DNA from 3 places in the Acidovorax sp. GW821-FHT10E03 genome. Region 2 is predicted to be linked to each of the others. Evidence: predicted binding sites of a transcription regulator. Region 2 holds the regulator's gene; each other region holds the start of a gene.

Region 1 (7,917 bases), on a different contig from region 2:
TCAAATGTATATTTCAGATCTCTAGCTATGGTGACTTCGCCTTGTCTAGTTGACGTGCGATACGCTGAAAAGTGGCCAATGTTAAGAGGACGTCTTGCTCTGCCTCGTGCTCACTTAGCTTCACAATCACGGTCCTATGCCTGGGGTTCACGTAGATGAATTGCCCATGAATCCCAATGGCTGAATAATCACCATCGCTGTTATCGGGTGGTATCCACCAATTATTGCTATATCCGAGGGATCGCTTCACATCCAGCTCAATAGGAGATGACAGGCTTTCAACCCAGGATCTATCGAGCAACTGCTGCCCATCCCACTCGCCCTGATGCAAATAAAGACTTCCAATCTTGGCAAAGTCCCTTGCGGTGGCATTAAAGCAGCAGAAGGTTTTCTCCACGTTGTGGGCTGAGCTATCGACGTTCCATTTAGCGGAGAACTCAGCACCAAGTGGCGCCCAAAGCTCGCGCGCCATATACGACGATATCGACATACCCGTGGCTTGACTCAGGGCCCTTCCAAGCACCTGTGAGTCAACACTTCGATACTCAAATTGGGAACCTGGCGAAAATCTTAGGCCATTAATTTGACTAATAAATTTATCAAGATCTGTTGTCAGATACATCTTGACAATTGGCGCCCATAAGGTCGTGTAGTCATCTACTAAATCGATGCCGGAACGCATATTTAGCAAATCGTCCACATGAATATTTCGATAGCGTTCATCCAAGCTGAAATTCGAGGTGTACATTCCCAGTTCATCGTGTACTGATATTTTCTTTTGTTTGACAGCAACTCCAACCAATGCCGAGACTAGAGACTTCGAAACTGAATAGGATGGGAAAAGCGTATTTTTTTTGGCATTACCGTAGTAGTTTTCCACGACCAACTGATCATCGTGTACGACTAGAAATGCCTTAGTTTTCGTAAGTGCGAGAAATTGCTCCAAGCTCACCGTTAATCCGTCTCTCCATTCCGTTGACACCGCCAAAGGAATTGGGGCCTCTTTATACGGACGCGTCGCATTTGCAGCCGGAATTTCTTCAAAATCAAATAATTGATAGCTCTTTGATGGAGGCACCAAATTAGTGGCCAGTGCCAATATGACTGCAGGACTAGGCAGGTCGTATATATGACAGACAGAGATAACTAATAGAGCACATGCCGCCATGGCGGACAGCGGCCATAAAATCAATCTTTTCACGCTCACATGCATTGTTCTTTTAGGCATATTTATTACGACCCTGTTTATTTTGATGTGAACTCACTTCATCATTCTGCCTAATAACAGTCACCCGTCCTATAGCCATAGCCCCAAGTATTGCCGCATACTCCTTGAAATTTATATAAACTGCGTCCTCAGGCATTTCATATTTACCTACAAATGGACGACTGAAGAACTTCGGTTTTGTATGATGCAAGGTATGCTCTCGACTATCCTGATGTGCCATAAACAAGAACATACGATGAGCTATATTTTCAGCAGAAAAATTTCTAGTCTTACTTGCTCTATATTTGATATCCCCTTCAACAATGAGATTTCCGTGCTCAATCAGCTCATGATGATGGTGGAATACAGAAACTGCCCAGATGGAACATGCATAACTAATTACTACATTCGTCAATGGGGCCGAGAAAAATATCATCGAGCCATATGCGACTGCTCCCCACAAGAGGAACGAACCTGTATAGGTTGCAAGAAATCTAATTGCTGATTGTGCTTTCGAAATACCGGCCTCTTGCCGGCCACCCAACATCACCAAAAACAGTGATCCAAAGACAATAGCAAGGCAATTGCACAAGCTGCGCAGCAATCTATTTTTTATCTCGCCAATGGGATAAAGCTCAAGATCACCATATGTGTTCACGCGGGAGTGGTGCGAGCGATGTCCAATATCGTAAAGATGTGGTTGGACAAATAATATGGTACAGAGGATTATAAAAAGTGCTCTGTTATACTTCGTATCGAAATATCTATGCCAGCATTCATGCTGGAAATATATCAATAGATTAGAAACATATATACCTGGGAAAATCAGAAATAAAATACCCAATCCCAGGTGCAAGCCCCACACATATGGCAGCACAAAAAAATAGCACCCCCAGGAAACTATGCATAGAGGCACGAAAAAACCACGCTTATAAACCCTCTCCCAAACGGACGAGATTTCCATTGTTACCCCTATAGATTCATAACCGATGTCAGATTGGACCAACTTATTCAATCAATGTGCATTTCTGCTGTCACATGCATTCATCTTAAAAATCTCATCGAGAGACCGTGAGTCACATTTGAATATAGACCCAATGGCTAATTCAAATTCGCTCACCTATGCTTTCGGATAGGACCTCGGTAAGTCAGTCTGACTTTTCATTTTTTTCAAGACAGGCCTATCCTTTTGTATAGGCGGCTTTCCCCTGCGAGAATATTTCTGCTGAAATATACGTGCAAGCGGTCTTATCTTCTTTGTCTATACGGGCATGTGGCAGATATCACTGACGACCGCTCTTATGTGTCAGTAGTATTTGTTTCCTCTTGAGCAACTTATATTGCATTTACTCTATAGCTCGCCTGCAAATCGCCTATTGCATCAATAGGAAATCTAGTTCTACGGGCAGTAAAAGGAGATACCATGCAAGCCTTCAGCGAAAATTTGCTGAGCTCACTCGCGTCAACACAAAGTGAAGATGAAGTATTTAATATGCTCTTGTCAGCAGCCAAGTCACTCGGCTTTGACTATTGCGCATATGGTTTTAAATTTCAGTTACCCGCGACAAACCCCAAGATTCTGATTCGCAGCAACTATCCAGATAACTGGCAGGCCCGCTACCGTGAAGCCGGCTATTTGGCGATAGATCCAACCGTTCATCACTGTCTGCGGACGACTTCGCCAATTATTTGGAGTGATAGTGTTTTCTCATCCGCGAAGCGACTATGGTTCGAGGCACGAGAATGCGGCCTCCGTGTTGGCTGGGCACAAGCTGTAGCCGATGCAGCGGGGCGTGGTATGTTTTCGCTGTCTCGTTCAAGCGAACCCCTAACGGTAAAGGAGTTGCTGGACATAGGCGAAAAAATGCACTGGTTAGTGCAAGCAAGCCACGTCACACTTTCTCTGCGCATGAAATCTCAAACCTCTCACTCCGCGGTCGATTTGCTAACCCTTCGTGAAATAGAAGTACTCAAATGGAGTGCAGATGGGAAGACCGCATCTGAAATTTCTGAGATTCTTTCGATATCGCTACCGACCGTTAAATTTCATCTAAAGAATTCAATCGTTAAACTAAATACAGCCAACAAGACTGCAGCAGTTGTTAAAGCACTTTTCTTGGGCTTACTCAATTAGAATGACGAGCAAATCTACTACTTACGAAGCTCCGTATCCCATGCTGTCTGCGAGATCATGCGCAGTGGTGGCAGGCACATTCAGTACCTAAGTCTGGAGCGAGAGCACGAACTATTCGCGCCGTTCACCGAACGCTCCGCGGCCGATGAAACACTCAAGGTCCAGGACATCCAGCATGCTCACGCAGCCCGCACAGGCCGGAACGTGGCCGCTTCAACGATGTCTGGCTGCTCGGCCGTTATGCGCCACGACGCAAGCGCATCCCAAGGCGGATCGACCCTGCAGTTCAGAAGAGCTTCAGAGATATGCACCACGGCACTTGAGCTTGGCCACTAAGTAGAGTTGATCTTTCTGGAAGACGGCCGCTTCGGGTTATGAACAGCCCCAGATCCACGCCGTCTATTTGGGGCGGAGTGCCACGGGACACCTCAGGATCGCGACAGCGCTAACGGCGCAATCGGTCAATCACAATTGCGTGTAGCGGCTGGCGCGAAAAAAGGGGCTGCGTGCCAAGCTTGATCGCAATGATCCGAAGTGCGGCTTCGCTCCGACTGCGCGAAACCGGGCGTGTCCCAGGTCTGCCAGATGGTGGATTTGGGCATCGCGCAGCCCTTCGCCATGAAATACTCGCTACGAAGTGGGTCAGTACTCCGGTAAGTTTCCCGGTAGTGCCCCTCCAGTGGTGTTCCCTTACGGGGTGCTTCGTGGTTCTCCGGCCTCGCAACCTTGATGTGACAAAACGCCCAGCATGGCAGGCGCCATCGTGCCGATATCGTGAAGGAGACTGCCATTCACAATCGTTTTGACAGATGCTCGTCGCTCAGTCGTTAACTCCGGGCCTGCGCGCCGCGCTTGCTCTAGCAGTCGCATCAGAAAACGGCGCTCACGGCTCGCACCGCGAGCGTCGAGAAGGCCCGCCACACAGGATGGGAGTCGGTGGAGTGTGGAGTCGGGCTGGATGATTTTCGGCCAACCACCGTCATGCGCCCTATCGGGCGGTTGACTGTGCGCTTGTGAGCTCGGTCTGCTCCAGCCACTCATACAACTCGTCGATATCCGATCCAGTTGGCTCAGGGCCGTGTCGGCCATCAGGTGCCAAGTGGCGCATTCGTCCGACTGGCGGGCACGTTCTAGTAGAGCCGCGAGTTGGGCCTGCCAACTCAACAGACGCTTTTTCTCGCGCTCAGCCTGCTTCCTGTCGGTGGTCCAGGCCATCGAGGGCAAGAAGATGCCTGGTGGCGGCTTGCGGGATGCCACAGTCGGTGTGAGTGCTGCCGTTTGCACCGGTACGTCCATAGGGAGACTTGACAATAGAGCTGTGGTGCCAATTTTTTCCAGTTGAAATGGGCACTTTTTGAGAGGGGTTTCGAGATCGGCCTTGGACCGCATCGGCTAGCACAGGGATGGCGCGCGTTGCAACACTCGCGCCAAGCTAGGCTCACCTGGCTGGGACGATACATCAGGTCACCGCCGCCATTCTCGTTTGGCCTTTCCAAGGAGGCGTCCCCTCCTTGGGCAGTCAACAATGCGCTCTGGAGTCGGACTTGCATTTGATGCTGTATAAAATTACAGTACTCATCATGACAGCCCTACTTCGTCCTGTTCCAAGCCCTCGCGCCGGGCCCTCCGCCGCTCGGGGCATAGACCTACCCGGCCTCTGGCTGGGCAGCGAGTTGGGCAACCAAGCCACAGTGGTCCAGCCGACCGGGTGGGAACAGCTCGACGGCGCCCTGCCCGGCGGCGGCTGGCCCAGCCGTTCCCTGATCGAGGTGCTGGTGGCGCAGCCCGCCATCCTGGAATGGCGCTTGCTGGGCCCGGCGCTGAAGCTCATGGCTGCGCAGGAGCGCCAGATCGTGGCCGTCGCGCCACCCCGGCATCCCTACCTGCCCGGCCTGCAGCAGGCAGGTCTCGATGAGCGGCGCTTCGTCTGGATCCAGGCAGACAGACCTGCCGAACGGCTTTGGGTCACCGAGCAGCTGATCAAGTCGAATGCCTGCGGCGCCGTCATCGCCTGGTTGCCTCAAGTCCGCCACGAGCAGTTGCGCCGGCTGCAGGTCTGCGCCCAGTCCTGCGACGGGCTGGTGTTCCTGTGCCGCCCCGAGTCCGCCCGGCACGAATCGTCGGCCGCGCCGCTGCGGCTGCTGGCCCGCGCCGGCCTGGATTGGGAACTGCAGGTGCAGGTCCTCAAGCGCCGTGGCCCTACGCTGGAGGATCCCATCATGCTGCCCTCCCTGCCCGGTGCGCTGGGCTCTGTCATCACGCCGCGGCTGCGCATGCCCAGCCAACTTTTCAGCCAGGAGGTACCTGCTCATGCAGTGGGTCGCCCTGTCGCTATCAACGCCTTCCAGCCCAACGCCGCCATCCAGTGATGTGCTCGCCGGTCTTGCCACCTGGGCCTTGCAATTCACGCCCCGTGTCGCATACGCCGATGAAGCCATCGTACTGGAGCTGGAGGCCAGCTTGCGCCTGTTTGGAGGCCGCCGGGCGCTGCACGAGCGGCTGCGCGAGGAGGCGCCCGAGCTGGGCTGCACGGCCATCGCCTGGGCGCCGAACAGCCTGGCCGCGCTGGCCTGCGCGCGTACCGGCATCGTCAACGGCCTGCGTCTGCCCCTGACCCAACTGCTGGATGCCCTGCCGCTGGACACGCTGACGGCCATCGAGCCCCACCGCGTCACGCTGGCTCAGCTCGGCTGCCGGACGTTGGGCGATGTGCGGCGCCTGCCGCGCGGCGGGCTGAGCCGGCGTTTCGGCAAGGAACTGCTGGGCGCGCTCGATATGGCCTACGGGCTGCGGCCCGAAGCGCATGAGTGGGTCGAGATTCCCGAGACTTTCCGCTCACGGCTGGAACTGATGAGCCGGGTCGACATGGCGCCTGCGCTTTTGTTCGGCGCACGCCGGCTGTTGATGCAGCTGTGCGGCTGGCTGGCGGCGCGCAATGCCGGCATCACCGCCTTCACGCTGTCCTGGGCCCATGACGCCATGCGCGCCCGGGACGCTGGTGACGGCGGCGAGCTGACGGTGCGCACGGCCCAGCCCATGCGCAACCTGGAGCACCTGTGCCGCCTGCTGGCCGAGCACCTGGCCCATGTGGAGCTGAAGGCGCCGGTCGGCGACCTGGTGCTGGCCGCCGACGAGGTGGTTCCGCTGGTCGAGGTCAGCGCTTCGCTGCTGCCGGATGCCAGGAACGACGGTGAGTCGCTGGCGCTGGTGCTGGAACGCATCGCCGCCCGGCTGGGGCCGGAGCATGTGCTGCGCCCCGTCATGGACGAGGACCACCGGGTCGAATGGGCCCAGCATTGGCAGCCGGCGCCGCAGCCCCTGCCCCGTCAGCGGGTCCTGCCGCCCGAGGTACCGCAGCCGACCTTCATCCTGCCCGAGCCGCTGCGCCTGCTGGTGCGCGACCACCGGCCGCTGTACCAGGGCCCGTTGATGCTGCTGACCGGGCCGCACCGTATCGAGGGCGGCTGGTGGCATCCGGTCGATGAGGCGCAGTCGCTCGACACCCACCATGTCGTGCGCGACTACTGGGTGGCGCTGAGCGAATGCGCCGGCTTGCTGTGGGTCTTCCAGCAGCGGTTGGCAGGCGATGACATCGCCTGGTACCTGCATGGAAGCTTTGCCTGAGCACGCCATGGCCACATCACCTTCGCCCCTCGCCTCTTCCATCCCCGAGTACGCCGAGCTTCGGTGTCTCAGCAATTTCTCGTTCCTGCGGGGCGCCAGTCACCCCGAGGAGCTGGTGGAGCGGGCCAGGCACCAGGACTATGCCGCCCTGGCGATCACCGACGAGTGCTCGATGGCCGGCGTGGTGCGCGCGCACGTGGCTGCGAAGGAACATGGGTTGAAGCTGCTGATCGGCAGCCAGTTCCAGGTGGAGACGCCCGAGGACGGCGAGTTGTGCCCCTTCACGCTGGTGGTGCTGGCCTGCAATGCCAATGGCTACGGCAACCTGTGCGAGTTCATCACGAGGCTGCGCCGCGCCACTGAGAAGAAAGGAACCTACCGGCTGCGGCTGCGCGACATCGACCCTCGGGCCCTGGCCGACTGTCTGGTGCTGGTCTCGCCGGATCGGCGCGGCAACTCGGCGCAGTTGCTGGCGGTCGCGCGCTGGATGCTGAGCAGTTTCATGGGACGGTGCTGGATCGCGGTGGAGCTGCTGCGCCAGCTCGACGACGAGATGTGGCTGTACCGGCTGCGCGAGCTCAGCGAGCTCACGGCCATCCCGCTGGTGGCGGCGGGCGACGTCCACATGCATGTGCGCTCGCGCAAGCCGCTGCAGGATGTGCTGACGGCCACGCGCATCGGCAAGCCCCTGGCCGAGTGCGGCCGGGCGCTGCAGCCCAATGCCGAGCGGCATCTGCGCTCGCGCCTGCGGCTGTCCCAGACCTATCCGGCCGAGCTGCTGGCCGAGACGCTGCGGGTGGCGGCGCGGTGTGATTTCAGCCTGGATGAGCTGAGTTATCAGTATCCGGATGAGGTGGTGCCTGCGGGCGAGACGCCTGCGGGATATCTGCGCCGCATCACCTACGAGGGCGCGGGTCGGCGCTGGCCGGATGGCATCCCGGCCAAGGTACAG
Region 2 (7,917 bases):
CAGCTCGGCATGGGGGTTTTGCCAGCGCACCTTGCGCACCGTGCCTTCCAGATAGATGGGGCGCTCGGCATCAAAACTGCTCCAGCCATGGTGGGCGCGCGCCCAGAGCGGAACCATCGCAGTGGCCAGGAGCAGGCGGCGGCGTTGCAGACTCATCGGTTCTCTCCTTGTCAGGTCACAGATAGGCGATCCAGCGGCCACAGACCACCACGGCCAGCCAGATCAGCGTGGACGCCAGCATCTGCACCCGGGCCAGGGCGTCCAGGCGCGCCAGCGATCCACGCCCATGGAACCACGCGGCGTTGCAGCCCGCAAGCATTAACAGCAGCATCTTCAAGGTGAATGCGCGGCTGGCGAGCAGCTCGGAAGGCTGGGTGGCGAACATCAGCAGGCCCGATGCCGCCGCCAGGCCAAAGCCGCACAATGCCAGCGACAGGCTGAGCCGCGCAATGTCCTTGACGGGCAGCGCCGCCCCCCGGCCAAACACGCGCAACTCCAGCAGCACCAGGTTGCCCAGCAGCAGGGCAATGCCAACGATGTGCACCACTTCCAGCGCCGGGTAGGCCCAGGCGTGTGTCTTGAGGGCTGCAAACAACACCGGACAGCCTTCGCGCTCAGCGCATCAGGTCCAGCATCAGCGAGATCCGGGCCTTCAGGGGCGGCAGCCCGCCGGAATCAGGCAGCACGTCACCAGGCTTGGGCAGCACCCGCCCCTCGGTGCAGCGCGTGGACCGGACCACCCGCACGCCCACCTCCTGCGCGCGCAGCAATGCGGCTTCCAGAAGGTGGTGGATGGTGCCGTTGCCGGTGCATGCCACCACCAGCCCCTGGACGCCGTCACGCACCAGCGCATCCACCATGGCGCCCGTGGCGCCCGCGTGGCTCATGATCACCTCCACGCGGGGCCAGGCCGCTGCATTTGCTATATTTTGCAGAGCACCACACGCATGCTTGGCGGGCGGTATCGGCCAATCCTGCGCAAGGCGAATGGCGCCCTCCTCCACCCACCCCAAAGGCCCGGCCTCGCCCGAACTGAGCGCATGGACACGGTACGGATGCACCTTCTGGACCTGCTGTGCGCCGTGGACCTCGCCAGCGGCCACTGCGAGCACGCCGCGGGCACCCGCAGCCACCGCGACCGCCACGGCATCCAGGAGATTTTGCGGCCCGTCGGGCGTGAGCGCCGTGGCCGGGCGCATGGCACAGGTCAGCACCACGGGTTTCAGCCGGGTATCCAGCACCTGGTTCAGGAACCAGGCCGTCTCCTCCAGCGTATCGGTGCCGTGGGTGATGACCACCCCGCGCACGGAAGCATCCTGGAGGTGGTGGGCGCAGCGCAGCGCCAGGGCCTGCCACACCCCGCCATCCATGTCCTTGCTGTCGATCTGAGCCACCTGCTCCGCCACGAGCATGCCACCGGCCGCCTCCTGCAATCCGGGGACCGCTGCCAGCAGCTGCTCCACCCCGACCTGCGCGGCGGTGTACCCGATGTTGTCGCCCGCCTGTGCCGACGTGCCGGCAATGGTTCCTCCAGTGCCCAAAACCACAATTTTTTGCCCACTCACTTGCATACTCCGAAAAACTGGTGAAAAATACAGTTACTGGATTAAAAAACAGTTGTCCTTCACTGTAGCCGCCTCCACCGGAAACCACCATGCTCGACAACCCCAAACTCACGGCCCGCCAGCAACAGATCCTGGACCTCATCCAGACCGCCATTGCACGCACAGGGGCGCCTCCCACCCGCGCCGAAATCGCGGCTGAACTGGGCTTCAAGTCGGCCAATGCGGCAGAAGAGCATCTGCAGGCCCTCGCACGCAAGGGCGTGATCGAACTGGTGAGCGGCACATCGCGGGGCATCCGGTTGCGCAGCGACACGCTGCGCTCCATCAATGCAGCGCGCGGCAGCCAGTTCCACCTGCCCATTCCCGGGCTCTCCCAGCTGGTCTTGCCCCTGGTGGGGCGTGTGGCGGCGGGTTCGCCCATTCTCGCGCAGGAACACGTCGACCAGACCTACAGCGTGGAAAACAGCCTGTTCCAGCACAAGCCCGACTACCTGCTCAAGGTGCGTGGCATGTCCATGCGCGATGCCGGCATCATGGACGGCGACCTGCTGGCCGTGCAGTCCACCCGCGAGGCGCGCAACGGCCAGATCATCGTGGCCCGCCTGGGAGACGACGTGACGGTCAAGCGCCTGCGGCGCACCGCCACGGCCATCGAGTTGCTGCCTGAAAACCCGGACTACCCGGTCATCGTGGTACAGCCTGGCGAACCTTTCGAAATCGAAGGTCTCGCGGTAGGCCTCATTCGCAACACCATGCTGATGTAGCCGGCTCCGGCTGCTGGTCCATTCACTACCGCATTGCAGGTGGCGGGCGTTTGGTGTGCCGGGCAAACCGGCACGCCAGCCCTGCGGTGCGGGTTCAATTTGCAATCCTGCCTATGTCCAACCCCCGACCTTCGGAGTTTTCACATGGGAATTGCCTTGATCACCTTTTCCACCTTGCCCATGCCGCTGCGCTCGCTGACGCGCTGGTTTCACTCGACCGCCGCGCTCGCGGTGCCGTCTGCGGCAGGTTCGCCCCCACCCCGTTCCCACCATGATGACACGGACCGCAGCGACGGCCGGGGCACGGCCGGCTCCAGGAGCATCCACCGCCCGCAGGGTCTCCCTGGCCCACGTCCGCTGCGCGGCAACTGGCCCTTCACGGTCAACACGCCCCAGACGCCCCCCGCCGAAGGCCCCGGGCGGCAGGCCGGCACCCGCAGAGCACCGCCCGCGATGCCGGTACCGCCCGCAGGAAGCCGCAGCGCCTGCGCCGCGCCGCGGCCCACCGATGGATCGGGCCGCCGGACCGCCAAGGTCTTGCGCAGGATCTCAGCCCCCGGCACGGGCCGGCTGGTGATCGCCGGCAGGATGGCCGACGTGTGCGCGGAACTGGACCGCATGGTGGCCTGCGAGGGAGCCCTGCAGGCCTCTTGAGACCAAGATACTTCCTTCATCACGGGCCAACGGCGCCAACGGCACGGTCCTCGTTGGCGTGTGGCGTTCCTTCTCGAAAGAGATGGATCTGCGGGCGTGAGAAAAACGGCCGGGGAGCGATGGCACGGCCCCGCCCCGTCCTGCCATGGTCAGCAGCGTTTTGCGGGATGCGCCAACACTCCGTCACCAAAAGCCCCGTACTTTGATGCCCCAGGACGGCGGCCCGGTGAATGCCGGTGGCGCCACCAAGGCACAATATCGGGATGAACATTGTGATTCTCGACGACTACCAGGACGCAGTCCGCAAGCTGCACTGCGCATCCCGGCTCGACGCGTACACCGCCAAGGTCTACACCAACACCGTCAAAGGACTTGGGCAGCTTTCTGTCCGCCTGAAGGATGCCGACATCATCGTTCTGGTGCGGGAGCGCACACAGATCACGCGCCAACTGGTGGAAAAGCTTCCCCGCCTCAAACTGATCGCGCAAACCGGCAAGATCGGCAGTCACATCGACGTGACGGCGTGCACGGAGCGGGGCATTGCCGTGGCCGAGGGCATAGGGTCCCCGGTGGCCCCGGCCGAACTGACCTGGGCCCTCGTGATGGCAGCCATGCGCAGGCTGCCGCAGTACATCGCCAACCTCAAGCACGGCGCCTGGCAGCAGTCCGGGCTGAAGACCGCATCCATGCCCGCCAACTTCGGCCTTGGCAACGTGCTGCGCGGCAAAACGCTGGGCATTTGGGGATATGGCCGCATCGGACAGCTCGTGGCTGGCTACGGACGCGCTTTCGGCATGAACGTGCGTATCTGGGGCCGCGAGGCGTCCCGCGCCCAGGCCTTGACGGACGGCTACCAGGCCGCGACCACGCGCGAGGAGTTCTTCTCGCAGTGTGACGTGATCTCGCTGCACCTGCGCCTCAACGATGAAACGCGCGGCATCGTCTCGCTGGAAGACCTGTCTTGCATGAAGCCCACCTCCCTTCTCGTCAACACGTCGCGGGCCGAATTGATCGAGCCCGACGCGCTGATCGCAGCGTTGAACCGGGGCCGTCCCGGCATGGCGGCGGTCGATGTGTTCGAGAGCGAACCCATCCTTCAGGGCCACGCCTTGCTGCGGCTGGAGAATTGCATCTGCACGCCCCACATTGGCTATGTCGAGCAGGACAGCTATGAGCTGTACTTTGGCGCGGCATTCGACAACGTGGTGAATTTCATCAAGGGCACGCCCACCAATATCGTGAATCCAGGCTCGCTTCAGGTAAGGCGCTAGCCAGCAGGCCAACAACCGGGCCGCTTGCGCCATCGGCGGGGCGGGCGCCCAATAAAAAAGGCTTCCCGAGGGAAGCCTTTTTTGAGCCCTGCAGGGCACAGGGGCCCTGCAGCGCGGTACCGCGCTGACTAATTACAGCGGGGTCTTCTTGCCGTCCTTGTAGACGTACAGGGTGATGGCGGGGTTCTTCATTTCGCCGTTGGGTTCGAAGGCGATGGTGGAGGTCACGCCCTTGAAGCTGGCCTTGGCCAGTTCGTTCACGTACACCTTGGGGTCCACGGAGTTGGCACGCTTCATGGCGTCCACCAGCAGGAACGTGGCGTCATAGGTGTAGGGGCTGTACACCTGGAACTGGTTGGGGTACTTGGCGTCGTACTTGGCCTTCCAGGCCGTGCCGCCAGGCATCTTGGCCAGCGAAGAACCGCCTTCGGCGCAGATCACGTTGCCCAGGGTCTTGGCACCGGCGGCCAGCTTGGCGATTTCCGACGTGCAGACGCCATCACCACCAAAGTACTTCACGTTGCCCATGCCCAGCTGTTCCATCTGGCGCAGCATGGGGCCGGCTTGTGGGTCCATGCCGCCGTAGAACACGGCATCAGGGTTCTTGGACTTGATGGCGGTCAGGATGGCCATGAAGTCGGTGGCCTTGTCGGTCGTGAACTGCTCGTCCACCACCTTCATGCCCTTGGCCGTGGCCGTCTTCTTGAACACGTCTGCCACGCCTTGGCCGTAAGCGGTACGGTCGTCGATGATGGCAACGGTCTTGAGCTTGAGCGTGTCGACCGCGTAGAAAGCCAGGCCAGCGCCCAGGGCGTTGTCGTTGGCGATGATGCGGAAGGTGGTCTTGTAGCCTGGCTTGGTCAGGTTGGGGTTGGTCGCAGCGCCCGTCACCATCGGAATGCCGCAGTCGTTGTAGACCTTGGATGCGGGGATGGTGGTACCGGAGTTGAGGTGACCGACAACGCCTGCGACCTTGGAGTCGCACAGCTTCTGTGCAGCGGCCGTGCCCTGCTTTGGATCGGCTGCATCGTCTTCGGCCTGCAGCTCGAACTTGATCTTCTTGCCGCCGATGGTGACGCCTTGAGCGTTCAGCTCTTCAATGGCCATGCGGGCGCCATTTTCGTTGTCCTTGCCGTAGTGGGCTTGGGCACCGGAAACCGGAGCCACGTGGCCGATCTTGACCACCTGCTCTTGTGCAGAGGCCACACCAGCAGCAGCCGCGATAGCAGCAACCACGGTCAGTTTCAACTTCAATTGCATATCAATCTCCAGTAAAGATAAACGCTGAGAATATTCTTGTGTCTCAACGCAGGCGAACATATCGCAATTTACGGGCCAGATCATTAGGGAACACGATTAAAAGCGAGAGAAACCACAGGGGAATACCCTGTCATCCCTTTGGCACCGAGGGCGTCCCGCTGGCCAGCTCATCCGCCACCGCCTCGTACACAGCGTGCCGGACCACCGATTCAATCTCTTCGCGCAGCCGTGGCAGCACCGATCGTGTCTGCTCCTGCACCACCGTGGCGATCGCTTCGCGCAAACGTTGATCCAGCACAACGTCCACGCGCTGCATGACCCTGTGCACCATATATTCCTCCATGCCCTCCGGCAATGGTCGGGTCAGCGCAACCGGACTCACGGCCCCCACGGACACGGGCGGCGCCACGGTGCCCGCTGCCGGAGCATTGCGGGCCGGCGCGGGAACGATGCCCGGCGGGGCGGCGGGCCTTGGCGGGACCACGGCGGGCCGATGGGCACCGGACACGAAGGAACCCGGCGGCTGCGCCGCCTGGTGCACGGCGTTCGCCACCGGCCGCGCCTCGGGCAGCATGGAGGGATGCATGACCGTGGTGCGCGATGGTGCAGCGGCCGCGGCCTGCGATGGGGCGGAATCCGGCGCCCGCACCACTTCGGTGAGGGTGGGGACAAAGCGCGGAGGCGTCTTGGGGGGCAGCGCCATCAGCCGGCTTTCAGCACCAGGTCGTGGCGGGTGATCTCATACCCGCGTGAGGCATAGTGGCGCCAGCGCGACCTCGCCTCGCCGCGATCGGCCTCATCCTGCGCGCTCACCACCTCGACCAGGCGATCAAACCGGCCAAACCCTTCCGGCACTTCGGCGTGCAGGTTCAACAGCACCTCGTGGTGCGCGGCGGAACGCGCGTCGGCCGTCAGCAGCACGGGCGATGCATGGACCAGTTCTTCGTCGGCACCGCCCAGGCAATGGGCCACAAAATCCTGCGGCGCCAGCACCCAGAGCATGCGGTCCAGCACCGCCAGCGTCTCGGCCGGTGCTGCAATCACCAGCCGTGCACCGCTGCGCTGCACCTTGCGCGCAAAGCGGCATGCATAGGCCAGCTTGTCCGGCGCATTGAAGTGAAACGCGACCTCGGTCATGGCGAGATCAGCCGAGCTTGGCGCGCGGCGCCTTCACCGTCGCCGGCCTGGGGGAGGCCGCACGCGCCGCCGAAGATGCCTTGGAGGCGGGCTTGGTGTTGGCCGCCTGCCTCAGAAGGTAATGCACCAGCAGCCCGACCGGCCGCCCCGTGGCCCCCTTGGCGGCCCCACCCTTCCAGGCCGTCCCCGCGATATCCAGATGGGCCCAGGGCAGGTCACCCACATATTTCTGCAGGAACTTGGCCGCGGTGATGGAACCGCCCGCGCGGCCCGCCACGTTCCCCATGTCCGCGAAATTGCTTTTGAGGCCATCCGCGTAATCGTCGTCCAGCGGCATGCGCCAGCAGGGGTCCTGCGCGGACTCCCCGGCCTCCTGCAGCGCGGCTGCGAGGGGATCGTTGTTGGCAAACAGCCCGCTGCGCACGCCACCCAGCGCAATCACGCACGCGCCGGTCAACGTGGCGATGTCCACCACGGCGGCGGGCTTGAAGCGGGACGCATAGGTGAGCGCATCACAGAGCACCAGCCGGCCTTCGGCGTCGGTGTTGAGGATCTCGATGGTCTGGCCGCTCATGCTCGTGACCACGTCGCCGGGCTTGACAGCACGGCCGTCGGGCATGTTCTCGCAGGCGGGGATCAGCCCCACCACGTTGATGGCGGGTTGCAGCTCGCCCAGCGCGCGGAACGTTCCCAGCACGCTGGCGGCGCCGCACATGTCGAACTTCATCTCGTCCATCTCCGGCGCGGGCTTGATCGAGATGCCCCCCGTGTCGAACGTGATGCCCTTGCCCACCAGCACGACAGGCGCCTGGTCCTTGGCCGCGCCGCTGTAGCGCAGCTCGATGAACCGCAAAGGCTCCTCGGACCCCCTCGCCACGGCGAGGAAGGCGCCCATTCCCAGGCGGGCCACCTCGGCCGGGCCATGGACCTTGCACTGAATGCGGGGCAGCTTGGCCAGTGTCTTGGCCGCATCGGCGAGCAGGCTGGGCGTGGCGTGGTTGGCGGGGCGGTTGCCCCATTCCCGCGCGAACTCGACCCCGGCGACCAGTGCCACGCCGGCATCGAAATCCTCGCGCACCTCGGGGACGCTGTGCACGCCCACCACGCAGCGGTTCAGGCTGCGCGCCTCCACCTTTGTCTTGGTGGTCGTATAGACGTAGCTCGCTTCGGCCACGGCCTGCACGGCGGCACTGACGGCCGCTGGCTGCGCAGCACCCGCAAAACAGAGCGCCACCCGCTTGGTCTGCGGCGCCTTGATGGCCGATC
Region 3 (7,917 bases), on a different contig from region 2:
AAGGTTTCGTAGATCAGCACGCCACCCGGTGCGACGCTCTCCACCAGGGTGGGCAGCAGGGGCCGCCACAGGTAGTTGGTGACGATCACGGCGCCAAACCGGCGGCCCGCCAGCGGCCATGGGCCGTTCTCGATGTCGGCCAGGACGAGTTCCCCCAGCCCCTCGCAGGCGGCCAGGGCCTCGGCAGAGCGGTCCACCCCCACCACGGGGTGGCCCAGGCCATGCAGCCAGCGCAGGTGGCGCCCGGCGCCGCAGGCCACGTCGAGCACCGTGCTGCCCGGCGCGATCAGGTGGGACCAGCGGCGAACCCAGTCGGAAGCGGCTTCGTTACCGTGCATTTGCTATTGAAAATATAGCTATCAGCGCTTATTCATCAAGCGCTGGCGGCCAAAAAGACTTGAAAGTGGATGGCGCGGGCTCAGAAACACGCCCACATCTGGTCGGCCAGCATCACCATGAAGTCCGGCACCGTGTACATGCCAAACACCGCCAGGCACAGCACCACGGCAACTGACCAGGCCAGCCAGCGCCAGGCCCGTGGCATGCCGTGGCCGGGCGAGGTGGAGGGGGCGCTGCTGGCGGTGGACATGAGGATGTTCGGATGCAAGGGCCGTGTTCAGGCGGGCTGGGCGGCGCCGCGCGGGATGGGGCTTTCCCGGACCGGCAGGTTCACCAGCCCGGCAAACACCCCCAGCGCGATGGCGATGTACCAGACGATATCGTAGCTGCCCGTGGCGTCATACAGATAGCCGCCCAGCCACACGCCCAGGAAGCTGCCGATCTGGTGGCTGAAGAACACGAAGCCGCCCAGCATCGACAGGTGCTGCACGCCAAAGATCTGCGCGATGGTGGCGTTGGTGGGCGGGATGGTGGACAGCCACAGCGTGCCCATCACGGCCGAGAACACATACACCGACAGCGGCGACAGCGGCACGAGCAGGAACACGGTGATCACCGCCGCGCGGGCAAAGTAGATGAAGGCCAGGATGAACCGCTTGGGCATGCGCTGGCCAAGGGTGCCGGCCACGTAGGTCCCCAGCACGTTGAACAGGCCGATCAGCGCCAGCGCGTAGCTGGCCACCTGGGGCGACAGGCCGTGGTCCTTCAGGTAGCTGGGCATGTGCACCCCGATGAACACCACCTGGAAGCCGCACACGAAATAACCGGCCATCAGCAGGTTGAAGCTCGGGTAGCGGAACGCCTCGCCCAGCGCCTGCACGATGGTCTGCTCGCGCTTGGGCGGCGCGGCGCCCTTGAAGCCCGGCTCCCGCAGGCCAAAGGCCAGCGGCACGATGAGCAGCACGGCCATCGACAAGGCCAGCAGCGCCTGCTGCCAACCCAGTCCGGCGATCAGCCAGCCCTCCACGGGCACCATGAGGAACTGGCCGAACGAACCTGCGGCCGCCGCCACGCCCATGGCCCAGGACCTGCGCTCCGGCGCGATCTGGCGGCCCAGCACACCGTAGATCACGGCGTAGGTGGTGCCCGCCTGCGCGGCGCCGATCAGTACGCCGGCCGTCAACGCAAACAGGGTGGTCGTGGGCGACAGCGCCATGCCCGCCAAACCCAGGCCATAGAGCACCGCGCCGCCGATGAGCACGCGGAACGCCCCGAACCGGTCTGCCGCCATGCCCGCAAAGATGCCGATCAGGCCCCAGGACAGGTTCTGGATGGCGATGGCCAGCGCGAACGACTGGCGGGTCCAGCCCATCTCCTGCGTGATGGGCAGGAGCCAGAGCCCGAACCCATGGCGGATGCCCATGGACAGGGTCACGATGGCCGCGCCGCACGCGAGCACCTGGAACATGGACAGTTTGGGAGGATTCATATGCATGCGCAGGAATGTAGCGAGATTGGGCGAAACGCGCTGATACACCGGGGACCAATACAGTTGGCAGCGGGGTTGCCGCCAGGCCTGCTGCGCGGGACCGTCCTTTGTGTTGCAACCCGCCCCCAGCCACCCTGTCTGCCGCCGCCGCCCCCGGGCCTGGAGGGGCCGGAGCACGCTGCCAGTGTTGTCATGACTGTTTTTTCATCCAGCTATTGCGCTGCTGCCGCACTACAATCCGCCGCTATGTCTGCCAAACCGTCTTCCGTGTCCACCAGTAGTGACTATTCCGAAGGGTCGATCCGCGTGCTCAAGGGCCTGGAGCCCGTCAAGCAGCGCCCGGGCATGTACACCCGCACCGACAACCCCCTGCACATCATCCAGGAGGTGCTGGACAACGCCGCCGACGAGGCGCTGGCCGGCCATGGCAAGAAGATCAAGGTCACGCTGCACGCCGACGGCTCGGTGAGCATCGAGGACGACGGGCGCGGCATCCCCTTCGGCATGCACCCCGAGGAAAACGCGCCGGTGATCGAGCTGGTCTTCACCCGCCTGCACGCGGGCGGCAAGTTCGACAAGGGCAAGGGCGGTGCCTACAGCTTCTCGGGCGGCCTGCACGGCGTGGGCGTGAGCGTGACCAACGCGCTGGCCACCCGCCTGGAAGTGAGCAGCCACCGCGAAGGCAAGGTCGCCCGGCTGGTGTTTTCGGCCGGCGATGTGGTCGAGGCCCTGGTGACCCGCGCGCTGGAAGCCGGCGAGCGCAAGCAGGGCACGACCGTGCGCGCCTGGCCTGATGCCAAGTATTTCGAGTCGAGCGCGCTGCCCATGGGCGAGCTCACCCACCTCTTGCGCAGCAAGGCGGTGCTCATGCCCGGCGTGTCCGTGACCCTGGTCAACGAGAAGACGCGCGACACCCAGACCTGGCAGTACAAGGGCGGCCTGCGCGACTACCTGATGCAGACGCTCAGCGGCGACCCGGTGATCCCGCTCTTCGAGGGCGAGGGCTTTGCCGACCGCAACAACGAGAGTTTTGCCGAGGGCGAGGGCGCCTCCTGGTGCGTGGCCTTCACCGAAGACGGCCAGCCCATGCGCGAGAGCTACGTCAACCTGATTCCCACCAGCGCCGGCGGCACGCACGAAAGCGGCCTGCGCGACGGCCTGTTCAATGCCGTCAAGAGCTTCATCGAACTGCACAGCCTGCTGCCCAAGGGCGTGAAGCTGCTGCCCGAGGACGTGTTCGCCCGTGCCAGCTACGTGCTCTCGGCCAAGGTGCTCGATCCTCAGTTCCAGGGCCAGATCAAGGAGCGGCTGAACTCGCGCGACGCGGTGCGCCTGGTCAGCGGCTTCGTGCGCCCGGCGCTGGAGCTCTGGCTCAACCAGCACGTGGACTACGGCAAGAAGCTGGCAGAACTCGCCATCAAGGCCGCGCAGACGCGCCAGAAGGCCGGCCAGAAGGTCGAAAAGCGCAAGGGCTCGGGCGTGGCCGTGCTGCCCGGCAAGCTCACCGACTGCGAAAGCCGCGACATCGCCCACAACGAAGTCTTCCTGGTCGAGGGCGACTCCGCCGGCGGCAGCGCCAAGATGGGCCGCGACAAGGAAAGCCAGGCCATCCTGCCGCTGCGCGGCAAGGTGCTCAACACCTGGGAGGTGGAGCGCGACCGCCTGTTCGCCAACAACGAGATCCACGACATCTCGGTGGCCATCGGCGTGGACCCGCACGGCCCGAACGACACGCCCGACCTCACGGGCCTGCGCTATGGCAAGGTCTGCATCCTGTCGGACGCCGATGTGGACGGCTCGCACATCCAGGTGCTGCTGCTCACGCTGTTCTTCCGCCACTTCCCCAAGCTCATCGAGACCGGCCACATCTACGTGGCGCGCCCCCCGCTGTTCCGCGTGGACGTGCCCGCGCGCGGCAAGAAGCCCGCCGCCAAGATGTATGCGCTGGACGACGGCGAGCTCACCGCCATCCTCGACAAGTGCGCCAAGGACGGCGTGGCCCGCGAGAAGTGCCAGATCAGCCGCTTCAAGGGCCTGGGCGAGATGAACGCCGAGCAGCTGTGGGAAACCACGCTCAACCCCGACACCCGCCGCCTGCTGCCGGTGCAGCTGGGCGACATGGACTTCGCCGCCACCGAAGGCCTGATCACCAAGCTCATGGGCAAGGGCGAGGCGGCCTCGCGGCGCGAACTGATGGAACTGCACGGCGATGCGGTCGAGATCGACATCTGACCGGACCCGCCACTCACGGTGTCTGTGATGAAGAATCCACACAAAAACAGGCTCTTGCGCTTGTATTTATTGGGCTTTCTGCTATGTTTTATGCAGCAATCGGCCCAGGCGGACCTGTGGGCGCACGTGGACGAGCGGGGCGTGACGCATTTCGCCGCCGAGCAGGTGGACACGCGCTACCAGCTGTTTTTTCGTGGCAGTGATTTCGACTCGACCCGCGACGCCCCGGCCAACGCACCGCCCATGCCCTACGCGCTGCCTGCGGCCGGTGCGCGCTTGCTGGCCTTCTTTGACATCGCGCCCGACTACAAGCGCGTCAAGCACCACCTGCGCGCCGCCGCCAGCAAGCACGGCGTGGACTACGAATTGCTGCAGGCCGTGATCGCCACGGAATCCGGCTTCGACGCCACGGCCGTGTCGCCCAGGGGCGCCGTCGGGCTCATGCAGGTGATGCCCGCCACGGCCAGCCGTTTTGGTGTGAGCGCGGATGCCAGGCGCTCGGTGGAGCAGAAGCTGGCCGACCCGGCCGTGAACGTGCCCACCGGCACGCGCTATCTGCGCCACCTGCTGGACCTGTTCCCCGGCCGCATGGACCTGGCCGTGGCCGCCTACAACGCCGGTGAAGGCGCGGTGCAAAAGGCGGGCAACCAGATTCCGGCCTTCAAGGAAACGCAGAACTATGTGCGCACCGTGCTGGGCCTGTACGCCCAGCTCAAGCCGCCAGCCCCGGTGCTGGCGCAGCGCGCCGTGCCCGGCCGCGTGCGCATGGAGCTTTCGGGGGGCGCGCAGAACCGGGGCAACCTGCCGCCCACCCGCGTGGCGCAGACGCAAATCGCCCCCCAGAACGTGAACCCAGAAACTGTACCCAACGAATGAGCGACCAACCCACTCTCGATTTCACCACCGCCGGCGATGACGGAGGCGACTCCCTGGGCCTGGCGGGCTATGCCCAGCGCGCCTATCTGGAATACGCGCTGTCGGTCGTCAAGGGCCGTGCGCTGCCCGACGTGTGCGACGGCCTCAAGCCCGTGCAGCGGCGCATTCTGTATTCGATGGACCGCATGGGCCTGGGCTACAGCGGCCCCACGCGCAACACGGCGGCCAAGCCGGTCAAGAGCGCCCGCGTGGTGGGCGACGTGCTGGGCCGCTTCCATCCGCACGGCGACCAGTCGGCCTACGACGCCCTGGTGCGCATGGCGCAGGACTTTGCCCAGCGCTACCCGCTGATCGACGGCCAGGGCAACTTCGGCAGCCGCGACGGCGATGGCGCCGCGGCCATGCGCTACACCGAGGCGCGCCTGTCGCGCATCACCAGCCTGCTGCTCGACGAGATCGACGAGGGCACGGTCGATTTCATGCCCAACTACGACGGCAGCACGGAGGAGCCGCGCCAGCTGCCCGCGCGGTTGCCGTTCGCGCTGCTCAACGGCGCCAGCGGCATCGCCGTGGGCCTGGCCACCGAGATCCCGAGCCACAACCTGCGCGAGATCGCAGATGCCTGCATTGCGCTCATCAAGACACCTTCGCTCAGCGCCGAAGACCTGCTGGCCCTGGTGCCCGGGCCCGACTACCCGGGTGGCGGGCAGATCATCAGCGCTGCGTCCGACATCGCCGACGCCTACCGCACCGGGCGCGGCAGCCTCAAGGTGCGCGCGCGCTGGAAGATCGAGGAACTCGCGCGCGGCCAGTGGCAGCTCGTCGTCAACGAGCTGCCCCCGGGCGTGAGCTCGCAGAAGGTGCTCGAGGAGATCGAGGAAATCACCAACCCCAAGGTCAAGGCCGGCAAGAAGGCGCTGAGCCAGGACCAGACCCAGCTCAAGGCCAGCATGCTAGCCGTGCTGGACGTGGTGCGCGACGAGTCGAGCAAGGACGCGCCGGTGCGCCTGGTGTTCGAGCCCAAGACCGGCAAGACGCCGCAGCAGGAGCTGGTCACCGCGCTCCTGGCCCACACCAGCCTGGAGACCTCGGCGCCGATCAACCTGACCATGGTGGGCCTGGACGGCCGGCCGGTGCAGAAGTCGCTGCGCCTGATGCTGGAGGAGTGGATCTCCTTCCGCCAGGGCACCATCACCCGCCGCTCGCAGCACCGCCTGGGCAAGGTGCTGGACCGCATCCACATCCTCGAGGGGCGGCAGACCGTGCTGCTCAACATCGACGAGGTGATCGCCATCATCCGTGCGGCCGAGGATCCCAAGGCCGCACTGATCGCGCGCTTCAACCTCAGCGATCGCCAGGCCGAGGACATCCTTGAAATCCGCCTGCGCCAGCTCGCGCGGCTCGAAGCCATCAAGATCGAGCAGGAGCTCAAGGAACTGCGCGAAAGCCAGGGCAAGCTCGAGGACATCCTGAACAACCCGGGTTCGCTGCGCCGCCTGATGGTCAAGGAGATCGAGGCCGACGCCAAGACCTTCGCTGACGCGCGCCGCACGCTGATCCAGGCCGAGAAGAAGGCCGTGGCCGAGGTCAAGGTGGTGGACGAGCCCGTGACCGTGGTGGTCTCGCAAAAAGGCTGGGTGCGTGCGCGCACCGGCCATGGCCACGAGGCGGCGAGCTTCGCCTTCAAGGCCGGCGACGGCCTGTACCGCACCTTCGAGTGCCGCACGGTGGATACCCTGCTGGCCTTCGGCAGCAATGGCCGGGTGTACTCGGTGCCGGTGTCGGTGCTGCCCGGTGCGCGCGGCGACGGCCAGCCCGTGACCACGCTGATCGAGCTCGAATCGGGCACGCAGCTCCTGCACTACTTCGCCGGGCCGGCCAGTGCCAGCCTGCTGCTGTCCAACTCGGGCGGCTATGGCTTCCTGGCCTCGGTGGAGAACATGGTCTCGCGCCAGAAGGGCGGCAAGGCCTTCCTCACGCTGGGCGAGGGCGAGACCGTGTGCCCCCCTTCGCATGCGGCGGGCAGCACCGGCGGCCAGCCGCTCGCGCCGGCCACGCACGTGGCCTGCGCCTCGGCGGGCGGGCGCATCCTGACCTTCGAGATCACCGAGCTCAAGACCATGGCCAATGGCGGCCGTGGCCTGATGCTGATCGACCTGGAGGCCAAGGACACGCTGGCCGGTGCCGCGGCCTATACGCGCAGCATCCGCATCGAGGGCATCGGCCGCGGTGGCAAGGAGCGTGAGGAAACCCTCGAGATCCGCTCGCTCAACAATGCCCGCGCTGCCCGGGGACGCAAGGGCAAGGCGGCCGACCTGGGCTTCAAGCCTGCGGCCGTGGCGCGCGTGGAGTAACAGCGTGTTCAATGCCTTCTGGGAGGTTGCATTGGAGTGCAATCGCCCGATTTCACTCCAACCCTTGGGTCAAGGTACTTGTGCGACTCCAAAAAGACGTTGAACACGCTCCAGGCGATGGCGCGCTCACCCACGCTGGATGAGCTGCGCCGCTACGCGATTGCACGCAGCCTGTTCAAGCCGCTGACGCTGCCCGGCGCGATCCGCAAGCTTGGTTTTGTGCAGGCCGACCCGATGCGGGCGCCCGCGCGGGCGCAGGACCTGATCCTGCGCATGCGGGTGCGCGGCTACCGCGCGGGTGACCTGGAGCGCCGCTACGAACGGCTGGGCATCGAGGAAGACGCCTTCGTCAACTACGGCTTCGTGTCGCGCGACATGCTGGCGCTGCTGCACCCGCGCACGCCGCGCCGGCCCTGGGATGCGGCCACCACCGGGCGCGCGCGCGAGGTGCTGGCCTTCGTGCAGGAGCGGGGCGTGGTGCACCCGCGCGAGGTCAGCGAGGCGTTTGCGCACCATGGCCGCGTGGCGGGCTATTGGGGCGGAGAGCTCAACGCGAGCACCCGCCTGCTGGATGCCATGCACCACCACGGCTGGCTGCGGGTGTGCCGCCGCGAATCGGGCACCCGG

What was found. Region 2 encodes LexA, which represses DNA repair genes until DNA is damaged. Its sites were predicted from a motif close to ACTGTATNNNNATACAGT; they were not measured.
Region 1: a site for LexA is predicted at 4,897-4,914, ahead of imuA (translesion DNA synthesis-associated protein ImuA). Genes of this name have one in related genera too.
Region 3: a site for LexA is predicted at 2,024-2,041, ahead of AC07OD_RS03850 (DNA topoisomerase IV subunit B). Genes of this name have one in related genera too.

What each region holds. Positions count from the first base shown of each region.
Region 1 covers NZ_JBWKMU010000007.1:249,223-257,139, forward strand. The annotation lists gene AC07OD_RS14530 (serine hydrolase domain-containing protein) at 26-1,201, opposite strand; gene AC07OD_RS14535 (fatty acid desaturase) at 1,221-2,171, opposite strand; gene AC07OD_RS14540 (autoinducer binding domain-containing protein) at 2,631-3,341, shown strand; gene imuA (translesion DNA synthesis-associated protein ImuA) at 4,922-5,710, shown strand; gene AC07OD_RS14550 (Y-family DNA polymerase) at 5,652-6,965, shown strand; gene AC07OD_RS14555 (error-prone DNA polymerase) at 6,973-7,917, shown strand, end outside.
Region 2 covers NZ_JBWKMU010000003.1:143,451-151,367, forward strand. The annotation lists gene AC07OD_RS06465 (DUF6152 family protein) at 1-156, opposite strand, end outside; gene AC07OD_RS06470 (hypothetical protein) at 176-595, opposite strand; gene AC07OD_RS06475 (asparaginase) at 615-1,571, opposite strand; gene lexA (transcriptional repressor LexA) at 1,655-2,329, shown strand; gene AC07OD_RS06485 (hypothetical protein) at 2,474-2,983, shown strand; gene AC07OD_RS06490 (D-2-hydroxyacid dehydrogenase family protein) at 3,247-4,254, shown strand; gene AC07OD_RS06495 (branched-chain amino acid ABC transporter substrate-binding protein) at 4,387-5,514, opposite strand; gene AC07OD_RS06500 (hypothetical protein) at 5,645-6,217, opposite strand; gene AC07OD_RS06505 (DNA polymerase III subunit chi) at 6,217-6,651, opposite strand; gene AC07OD_RS06510 (leucyl aminopeptidase) at 6,659-7,917, opposite strand, start outside.
Region 3 covers NZ_JBWKMU010000002.1:150,893-158,809, reverse strand. The annotation lists gene AC07OD_RS03865 (class I SAM-dependent methyltransferase) at 1-338, opposite strand, end outside; gene AC07OD_RS03860 (hypothetical protein) at 419-607, opposite strand; gene AC07OD_RS03855 (MFS transporter) at 617-1,834, opposite strand; gene AC07OD_RS03850 (DNA topoisomerase IV subunit B) at 2,075-4,060, shown strand; gene AC07OD_RS03845 (lytic transglycosylase domain-containing protein) at 4,151-4,936, shown strand; gene parC (DNA topoisomerase IV subunit A) at 4,933-7,290, shown strand; gene AC07OD_RS03835 (DNA glycosylase AlkZ-like family protein) at 7,408-7,917, shown strand, end outside.